DNA from 2 places in the Bradyrhizobium sp. 4 genome. Region 2 is predicted to be linked to the other one. Evidence: predicted binding sites of a transcription regulator. Region 2 holds the regulator's gene; the other holds the start of a gene.
What was found. Region 2 encodes LexA, which represses DNA repair genes until DNA is damaged. Its sites were predicted from a motif close to TGTTCNNNNTGTGTTCNG; they were not measured.

Region 1: a site for LexA is predicted at 1,174-1,191, ahead of IVB45_RS34345 (ATP-dependent Clp protease adaptor ClpS). Genes of this name have one in related genera too.

The regions. Positions count from the first base shown of each region.
Region 1 is NZ_CP064686.1:7,155,425-7,159,801, forward strand. It holds gene IVB45_RS34335 (enoyl-CoA hydratase) at 1-570, opposite strand, end outside; gene IVB45_RS34340 (MarR family winged helix-turn-helix transcriptional regulator) at 567-1,016, opposite strand; gene IVB45_RS34345 (ATP-dependent Clp protease adaptor ClpS) at 1,225-1,878, shown strand; gene IVB45_RS34350 (ATP-binding protein) at 2,010-2,942, shown strand; gene IVB45_RS34355 (tannase/feruloyl esterase family alpha/beta hydrolase) at 2,964-4,377, opposite strand, start outside.
Region 2 is NZ_CP064686.1:4,249,215-4,253,591, forward strand. It holds gene glp (gephyrin-like molybdotransferase Glp) at 1-659, shown strand, start outside; gene lexA (transcriptional repressor LexA) at 836-1,537, shown strand; gene IVB45_RS19940 (hypothetical protein) at 2,101-2,535, shown strand; gene IVB45_RS19945 (ComEC/Rec2 family competence protein) at 2,666-4,377, opposite strand, start outside.

The sequences.
Region 1 (4,377 bases), 2.9 Mb from region 2:
GAGCGCTTCGGCATCGAGCTTGTCGAGCGGCACCACGCGGTTGGCGAGCCCCCATTCCAGAGCGGATTTGGCCGGCACGGTCTCGCCCAGCGCGAACATCTCGTAGGCCCGCGCGTAGCCGATGCGCGCCGGCATCAGCAGGCTGGAGGCGGCTTCCGGCACAAGCGCAAGGCTGACGAAGGGCGTCGACAATTGCGCGTTGTCGGCAAGCACGACGAGATCGCAATGCAGCAGCATCGTGGTGCCGACGCCGACGGCGCGGCCCTGCACCGCCGCAACCAAGGGCCGGGTGCAGCGCGCCAGCGACTGGATGAAGCGCACGACGTTGCGGCTTCCTTCCGACTTGCCCGCTGCGACCGCGGCGAATTCGCCGACGTCGTTGCCGGCAGTGAACATGTCGCCTTCGCCGCGGATCAGGATCACGCGGGCCGACGCATCCGACTCGGCGGATTCGATGGCGTCGGCAAGTATGCCGTACATCGCATCCGTCAGCGCGTTCTTCTTGTCGGGGCGCGCCAGCGTGAGCGTGAGAATTCCGCCGTTGTTCTCGATCCGGACTTGGTCAGTCATTCGTTCGCTCCTCTTGGGAATTTATCCTGAATGCGCGTCAGCCAGCGCGCGACGACGTCGATCTCCGCGCCGGTAAATCCTTCCGTCAATGCCGCATTGACCTTTGCTGCGCTGGCCTTCGCCTGCGCCAGCGCCGTTCGCCCCTTCGGCGTCAGCCAGACGCGCCAGGCGCGACCATCCTCGTGATCCGCGCGCCGCTCGACCAGTTTAGCCGCCGCCGTACGGTCGACCAGCCCCGAGATGCCGGCCGGCCCCATGTCGAGCGCCGCGGCGGCCTCGCCCATCAGGACGCCGTCCTGCTTGCCGAGGATGAACAGGAGTCCTGCCTGCGCCGGCGTGACCTCGCTCGAAGGCTGCCCCGCCATCCAGCGCTGCAAGCGCCGCTGCGCGACGCTCAGCAGGTAGATCAGCCGATGATGCCCCCCGCCGACTTCTTTATTTCGCATGCGAAATATATAATCGAAGCGGCCCGGAATGTCAAAGGACGGCAGCTGGATCGATGTGCCACGGCATCGTCGAGCAACAGCGCCGCACCGGCGCACCAGAACCTCACCCACCAATCGCAATTAGTCGCCGCCGCCCAGCTTGACGATCGCTTCTTTTTGTTCCCTATTCGTTCTATTCAATCATAGATTGTATCGAAGACCTTTCGTGATGAACAGTATGCGTGGCGAGAACCAGCCGACCCAGCTCGTAATTCATAATGACGATGATACGCCGGACCAATTCGTGATGGATCTGCTTCGGCAGGTTTTCGGCAGATCAGACCGTGAAGCGACCGCGCTCATCACCCAGATCGAGCAGAAGGAAAAAGCGGTTTGCGGGCCTTACCCGCAATCGGTTGCCGAAGCCCTTTTCAAATCTGCGCAACAATCCATCGAATTGGCCGGCCACCAACTGCAGGTCACGCTAGAGGCGGTCAAGACTCCTTGCGAACTCTGTGGCAAGCCTGAGGGACAGACCGACGTTCGTATCGGCGACCGAACGGTCTGGCTGTGCAGCGACTGCATGCGTGCGGCGGATGAACCCTCGAACGAACAAGAGGAAGATTTCGACTTTGCTTGCGACGTTCTCGATTGGCACCTTGCCAGCACCGCGCGCAGCAAACTCGTGACCACGATCCGCCAATTTCCCGGCCACATGCGGGTCGATCTTCAAGCCGCGGTCGACCGGCTCTTCGGCAAGGCCATCCGGCTGGTGGGACTGAACGAGGAGCAGCGCTACGAAACGCTGTCGATCCCACGACTGCTCAAGGAGGGCCGCTATGCGATCGCGATTGCCCGCTGCAATATTCCGACGTCGATGTAGGCGAGAAGAGCCCGGTCAAGTGTCTGGATAACGGACTATGGCTGTGTGAGCAGGATCATCTCCGCTATGCGGTTTTGCTCTGCGCACACCGCGAATACAGTCGCGAGCCCGGCATTCGGATCGAGATCCTGGTGCCTTCAGGTTCCGCAGGCGCGGCTCTCGTCCAGCAATGCTTCAATGAATTGGAGGAAGCCGTACAGGCTGCGCGGACCTATCGCGGCAAGATCCTGTCGCTCGATGCCGACTCCGACTATCGCGGTCGCTCGCGCGGCATCACGGTGCATCGCTTGCCGCAGGTCGCGCGCGACGAGGTGATTCTGCCGGAGCAGACCCTGCGGCTGCTCGATCGCAACGTTCTGACCTTCGTCAACACCCGAGACCAATTGCGCCGGCTGGGTCAATCGACACGCAAAGGCATCTTGCTGTACGGGCCGCTGGGCACCGGCAAGACCCACACGATCCGCTATCTCGCAACGCATTTGCCCGGGCATACGACGTTGATCATCACGGCCGAGCAGATCGGTCTGCTCGGCGCCTATATGAGCCTGGCACGCCTGCTCCAGCCGTCGATGGTGGTGATCGAGGATGTCGATCTCATCGCCCGCGACCGCGATGACATGGGGCCGTGTGCGGAATCCATGCTGAACAAGCTGCTCAACGAGATGGACGGGCTGAAGGAAGACGCCGACATCCTGTTCGTTCTGACCACCAACCGGCCGGAGGACATCGAGGGAGCTCTCGCGGGTCGCCCCGGCCGCATCGATCAAGCTATCGAAGTGCCGCTGCCCGACGAGACCGGCCGCGGCAAGCTGGTCCGGCTCTACGGCAGGGGACTGCCGCTCGAGGGGGCGGTGATCGCGGAGGCTGCCCGACGCAGCGAGGGCACCAGTTGCGCCTTCATCAAGGAGCTGATGCGGCGGCTGGCGCAAGGAAGCATCGCACGGGACGGCGGCAACACCGTGATCTCCGCCGATATCGACGAAGCCCTTGACGACATGCTGTTCTCCGGCGGCCGGCTCAACGCGCAGCTGCTCGGCGGCGCGCAGGCAATGGCCGCCGGGTGACGCTCCGAAGTGGCGCGCCGGCTACGGCGCGCAGGTGAAGCTCGCTGCCTCCGTCACCGGACCGCTCTTGTAGTGCGGCCAGGCCGGCCAGCGGCACAGCGGCAGCGCGCGAAGCGTCGCAAAGGACGGCGCTTCGACCTTCTGCTCGGCGACTTCCAAATCGCCGGGCGCCTTGCCCTTTTCGACCCAGTCGACCAGCGCGCTCAGCATGTCGACATTGGCCGGCGCGCCGGAGCCGACATGGTCGACCCCGGGCGCGGTGTAGAGCCGCGCGAATTCGGCCGTCTCGGCCTTGCCGAGCTTGCGTTCGACGCTCTCGAAATAGCGGATGCCGGCATAGGGGCTCTGCGCGTAGTCCGCCATGTGTTCGAGCATGATCAGCCGGCCGCCGCGAGCGCGGAAGCGGCTGAGGTCGGGATCGGTGGAATCCATCAGGCTGGAGACCTCGAGCAGCCGCCCCTTGTGCTCTTCGGGCTTATAGGTCGTCACGTCGAGCTTGGGATCGCGCGCGAACACATATTGGATGCCGCCGGCACCGTAGATCCAGGCGATGCCGTTATTGGGCGCAGGCGGCTGCGCAGGAGACGCCGTGCCGAGCCACCATGCGACCCAGCCGCCGGTCGGCCCAACCGCCGGCGTATCCTCGCCCGACACGCCCCAGCCCGGATAATCATCGAGACCATTGGCGAGGGGAAACGGGAATTTGTAGGTCGCATGCAGGGTGTCGATCGCCTTGATCTGCGCGTCGGTGAGGCATTGATCGCCCGTCTTGCCGCTCGCGCAACGCAGCGTCTCCGCCTTGAACGCCGCCTTGCAGGACACGGGATCTTGCACCAGCGCGTCGTCGGAGCCGTCGGCCTTGTCGCAAGCCGCGCGCACGGCGTCGCCGACGAGCTTCACCTGCGCCGGATTGATCCAGCCATCGCCCATGGTCACGAGACCCGAGCGGGTGCCGGCATGCTGCAGGCCGACCCAGTTGATGACGGGCACGCGGGCAAAGATGCCGTCGAAATCATCGGGATAGCGCTGTGCCATGGTGAGGCCTTCGCGGCCGCCTTCGGACGACCCCATGAAGTACATTTTCTCAGGCCTCTTGCCGTAGGCGCGCTGCATCAGCGCGACGGCGGCATCTCGTACCTTCTTGTAGGCGCGATGGGCGAAATTCTCGAAGGCTTCGTCGTTGAGCGCGAACAGTTGCGGCGGCTCGCCCGGCTTGGACTCATGACCGGAATCGGTCCCGTAGGTGACGAAGCCGCGCGCGAGCGGCGACGGCTTGTCGAAGGGATAGGCCGGCGGCAGCGTCAGGCCCGTGATCAGCACGCCGTTGAATCCGCCCCCGCCATATTGCAGCGAGCGGCCGTTCCATTCGACGGGAAGATTGACCTGAAATCTGATCGGCGGCGCCTTGGGATCGGTGGGATCGATATGGCCGAGC
Region 2 (4,377 bases):
TGGTGATGCCGGGCAGCACGCCCGGCCACGGCCAGATCGTCTATTCCAACGGCTACGCCCTGCACGCGCTCGCCCGCAGCGAAGGCGCCGAGACCATCGACCTCGGTATTTCCGCCGACACGCTGGAGGCCACCACCGCCGGCATCCGCCGCGCCCGTGAGAGCGGCGCCGACATCCTGATCACGACCGGAGGCGCATCGGTCGGCGACCACGATCTGGTCCAGCAGGCACTGCGGGACGAAGGCATCGCGATGGCGTTCTGGAAGATCGCGATGCGGCCAGGCAAGCCGATGATGCACGGGCGGCTCGGCGCAATGGGCGTGATCGGTCTGCCGGGCAATCCCGTGTCGTCCTACGTGTGCGCTTTCCTGTTCATGGTGCCGCTGATTCGTGCCCTGTCGGGCCGTTCAGTGATTCACCATCGCCGTGAGCGCGCCGTGCTCGGCCGCGACGTCAGCGCCAACGACCAGCGCGAGGACTATCTGCGCGCGCATCTGGAGGAGCGCGACGATGGCACACGCGTCGTTCTTCCCGTCAATCATCAGGACTCTTCGCTGCTTGCGAATCTCGCTGCAGCGCAGGCACTTCTCGTGCGCGCACCGTTCGCGCCGAAGGCCGAAGCCGGCACGGCTTGCGAAGTGTTGCGGCTCCCTGTCTGAGCGCCCCGGCAATGCGCGTTCCGCCAACTTTGCTCTGTTCACGGTAAATTAAGCAGTTGCGGAACATGTATCGAACATATAGTGTCCGTTCATGATTTGTTTCGAGCATGTAGCGGCATATTGCCGAATTCAGCGTCTCGGAATCGGACGACATCAACCGGGGGACTTTGGTCGAGATGTTAACGCGCAAACAATACGAGCTTCTGCGGTTCATCAGTGAACGTCTGAAGGAAAGCGGCGTACCGCCCTCCTTCGACGAGATGAAGGATGCGCTCGACCTGCGCTCGAAGTCGGGCATCCATCGCCTGATCACGGCGCTCGAGGAGCGTGGCTTTATCCGACGCCTGCCCAACCGCGCCCGTGCGATTGAAGTCATCAAGCTGCCGGAGCTCCAGGCAGCCGCAGGCAGCCGCCGCGGCTTCACGCCGAGCGTCATCGAGGGCAATCTCGGCAAGGTGCGCGCGAGCTCCAGCCTGCCCGCGGACGAGGGCGAACGTCCCGTCGCGGTGCCGGTGATGGGTCGCATCGCGGCCGGCACGCCGATCGAGGCGTTGCAGACCCGCAGCCATACTATCAGCGTACCGCCTGACATGCTCGGCTCGGGCGAGCATTACGCGCTCGAAGTGCGCGGTGATTCCATGGTCGAGGCCGGCATCCTCGACGGCGACATGGCGTTGATTCAGCGCAACGAGAGCGCCGATACCGGCGACATCGTGGTGGCGCTGATCGACGACGAGGAAGCCACGCTGAAGCGCTTCCGCCGGCGCGGCGCCTCGATCGCGCTCGAGCCCGCCAACGCGGCCTATGAGGTCCGTATCCTGCCGCCTAACCGGGTGAAGATTCAGGGCAAGCTGATCGGGCTTTACCGGAAGTACTGATACCGGGCGTCCTTGATACCGGGCGTCCTTGATACCGGGCGTCCTTGATACCGGGCGTCCTTGATACCTGGCGTCCTTGATACCGGGGAGTACTTCATACTGGAGGTGCTTGGCGCCTCGCGCGCTTCCGATCGGTATCGCCGGTCAGAGATTGGAGCGGATCATCTTCCGCTCCGGCTGGATAGTCTTTCTGGTTCTGCACAGACTATCCGGCCCCTCCTCCGGCGCTGGCTCCTCGCGATGCCCACGAAGCAGCACCGCTGCGCGGCTCAAGTGTTCGAGGAAATGGCGGCCAGCGATCGTCCGCAACGTGCGGAATGCGATCGAGCAACCGTTGCAGCCAAGTCGGCAATATCCGGGCTGGCAACATTCGGACACGCGCCTCCCGAATGCATCGTAGCAGGCTTTGTTCCTATTGAATGCGGGAAAGATAATGTGATCGCGGCTTGCGGAACGCAGCCGCAGATTTGCCCACAACCAAGCAGAGCGTTCGTGCTTCCACTCTGATAGAGGCCTGCGCCTCGAAGAGACGCGGGTTGCTATCCCAGCATGAGGAGCACCCGATGTGTGACTACAGCCTACATGCCGTCGCGTCGCGCCCCGCCGAAGTCGGCGAGACGATCGTCACGACAAGCTTCCGCGGCACCTCGACGCGCGGCTTCGCCTCGGCAGCCGATCCGTCTGTTGCCGTCTGCCTGCTGCCGGGAACGGAGCTCGCCTTCGCCGACGACGTTCGCTACGACAATCGCTGGATCTGGACGCGCACCATCAATTCCCGCGTGGGCAAGTTCGGCAAGATCGACCCGCACGTTCCCGACCGCCATCATGACGCGATCGAATTCCCGGACGGCAAATATGTGCTGGTGACGCAGCTCGTCGAAGGCCAGCGCGCGACCGTGCTGCAACTGCCTGTGACCCAGCCGGTGACGGAGCGCGAGCACAAGGCGCAGGTCATCGCCGACAGGCAGCCGACCGTCACGCGCCTGCCGATCGGCTGACGCAGCCGCTACGAGGTCGGAGGTCAAGATTGAATCGCCATCGCCGGCGGTGGCCGGCGAGATGGCGTGGTTTGCGCCCAGCGAATCCGAGCAGATGCACCAATCCACTGCATTGCTCCGCACCGTCAGATCAATCGTCGGCCTGCAAGTCGGTCTCCGCCGGCGTTGCGTCCTTGATGCGGGGCGCGATCGCCTTCGGCGCAAGGCTGCCGTCGAAATCACCCTCGCCTGCGCCGGCTGGCAACCAGGGGCGGCTCGCGCCTCTCGCCCTCGCCGCGTGAACCGCAAAGCCGTCACCACGCTGCGTCAGCGCCAGCGCACTCTGGCTGGCGAGCCGCTGCCGATCGACCACCATCGCCGCGCAATCGGGCGGCGCGGGGCGTGTCGTCACCACCAGCGCGGCCCGACTACAATCGTCCGCGAGAGCGTCGACGCGCAGTGCCAGCGCGACCAACCTCCCGTCGGCCAGTGGCGTCACGCAGCCCGATTCGTCACAGGACACGCCATCGGCCAGCGAGGCTCTGCCGGCATCGCGCGGATCGGCGTCGGCAGCGAGCCATTCCTTGAGCAAAAAGCTGTCCTTGCTCGTCCTGATCAGGTGCAGATATCCGTCCCTGCCCCGCACCGCGACGCTGGCGCCATCCCCGGCAATCAGGATGTCGGGCTGCTGCGCCGACAGTCCCCAGAGGATCGCTGCCAGCAGGACCAGGGCGCCGGACCAGCGTAGCGGCGTGCGCAACAAGCCTAGCACAATGATTCCCAGGCTCGCCGCGATCAGCGGCGTGATCCCGAACGCCGGGATGCGGCCGACCGCGCCCGGCAATGCCGCGACCCAGCGCGAGACCGCGACCATCCACTCGATGCCGATCCCCATCAGCCACCAGAACACGCTGTCCAGCCCGAACGGCGCAGCAAGCAGCCCCAACAATCCCGCCGGCATCACCAGCGCCGAGACCACCGGCATCGCGCCGAGATTGGCAAGCACGCCAAACGGCGTGACACGGTGGAAATGGAAAGCGGCGTAGGGCGTGGTCGCAAGTCCCGCAATCAGCGAGGCCATGAACAGCATCGCGATCTCGCGGCCACCCCACATCGCAATGCGCGCGGTCGCCGAATGGTCCGGCGAGGCAAACAAATTGGGCATGCCGATCTGCACCAGCGCCACCAGCCCGAGCGTTGCTGCAAACGACATCTGGAAGCTCGGATGCACCAGTGCTTCCGGCGCGACCGCGAGCACGATCAGCGCGGCGACAGCAAGCGTGCGAAAGGTGATGGCGCGGCGATCGACCATCACCGCGATCAGCACCACCGCCGTCATGAAGAACGATCTTTGCGTTGCGACCTCCGCGCCCGACAGCAGCAGGTAGAACGCAGCAGCGACCAGCGCGGCGGCCGCCGACCATTTCTTGATCGCGAAGCCGGCCGCAAGTCCCGGGATCAGAGCGAGCAGCGCGCGCACCGCGAAGAACACGACACCGGCAACGACGGCCATGTGATAGCCGGAAATCGAGAGCACGTGGCCGAGACCGGAGATGAACATCGCATCGTTGACGGGCGTGGTGATCGCATCGCGCCGCCCGGTAAGCAGCGCGGTCGCGATCGCCCGGTTGTCGCCGTCGAGCGTCGCCCGGATGCGGGCATCGATCGCATCGCGCAGGCCTTGCATGAAGGCCGCATAACGCAGCCGCAAGCCGGCGGTCTCAGGCGGCGGCGCCACCGTGATTGCGCCCATCGCGAAGCCGGAGGCGCCGATGCCTTGGAAGAACATGTCACGCGAAAAGTCGTAGCTGCCGGGCCGCACCGGCGCGAGCGGCGGCATCAACCGTGCCTTCAGCTGAACGA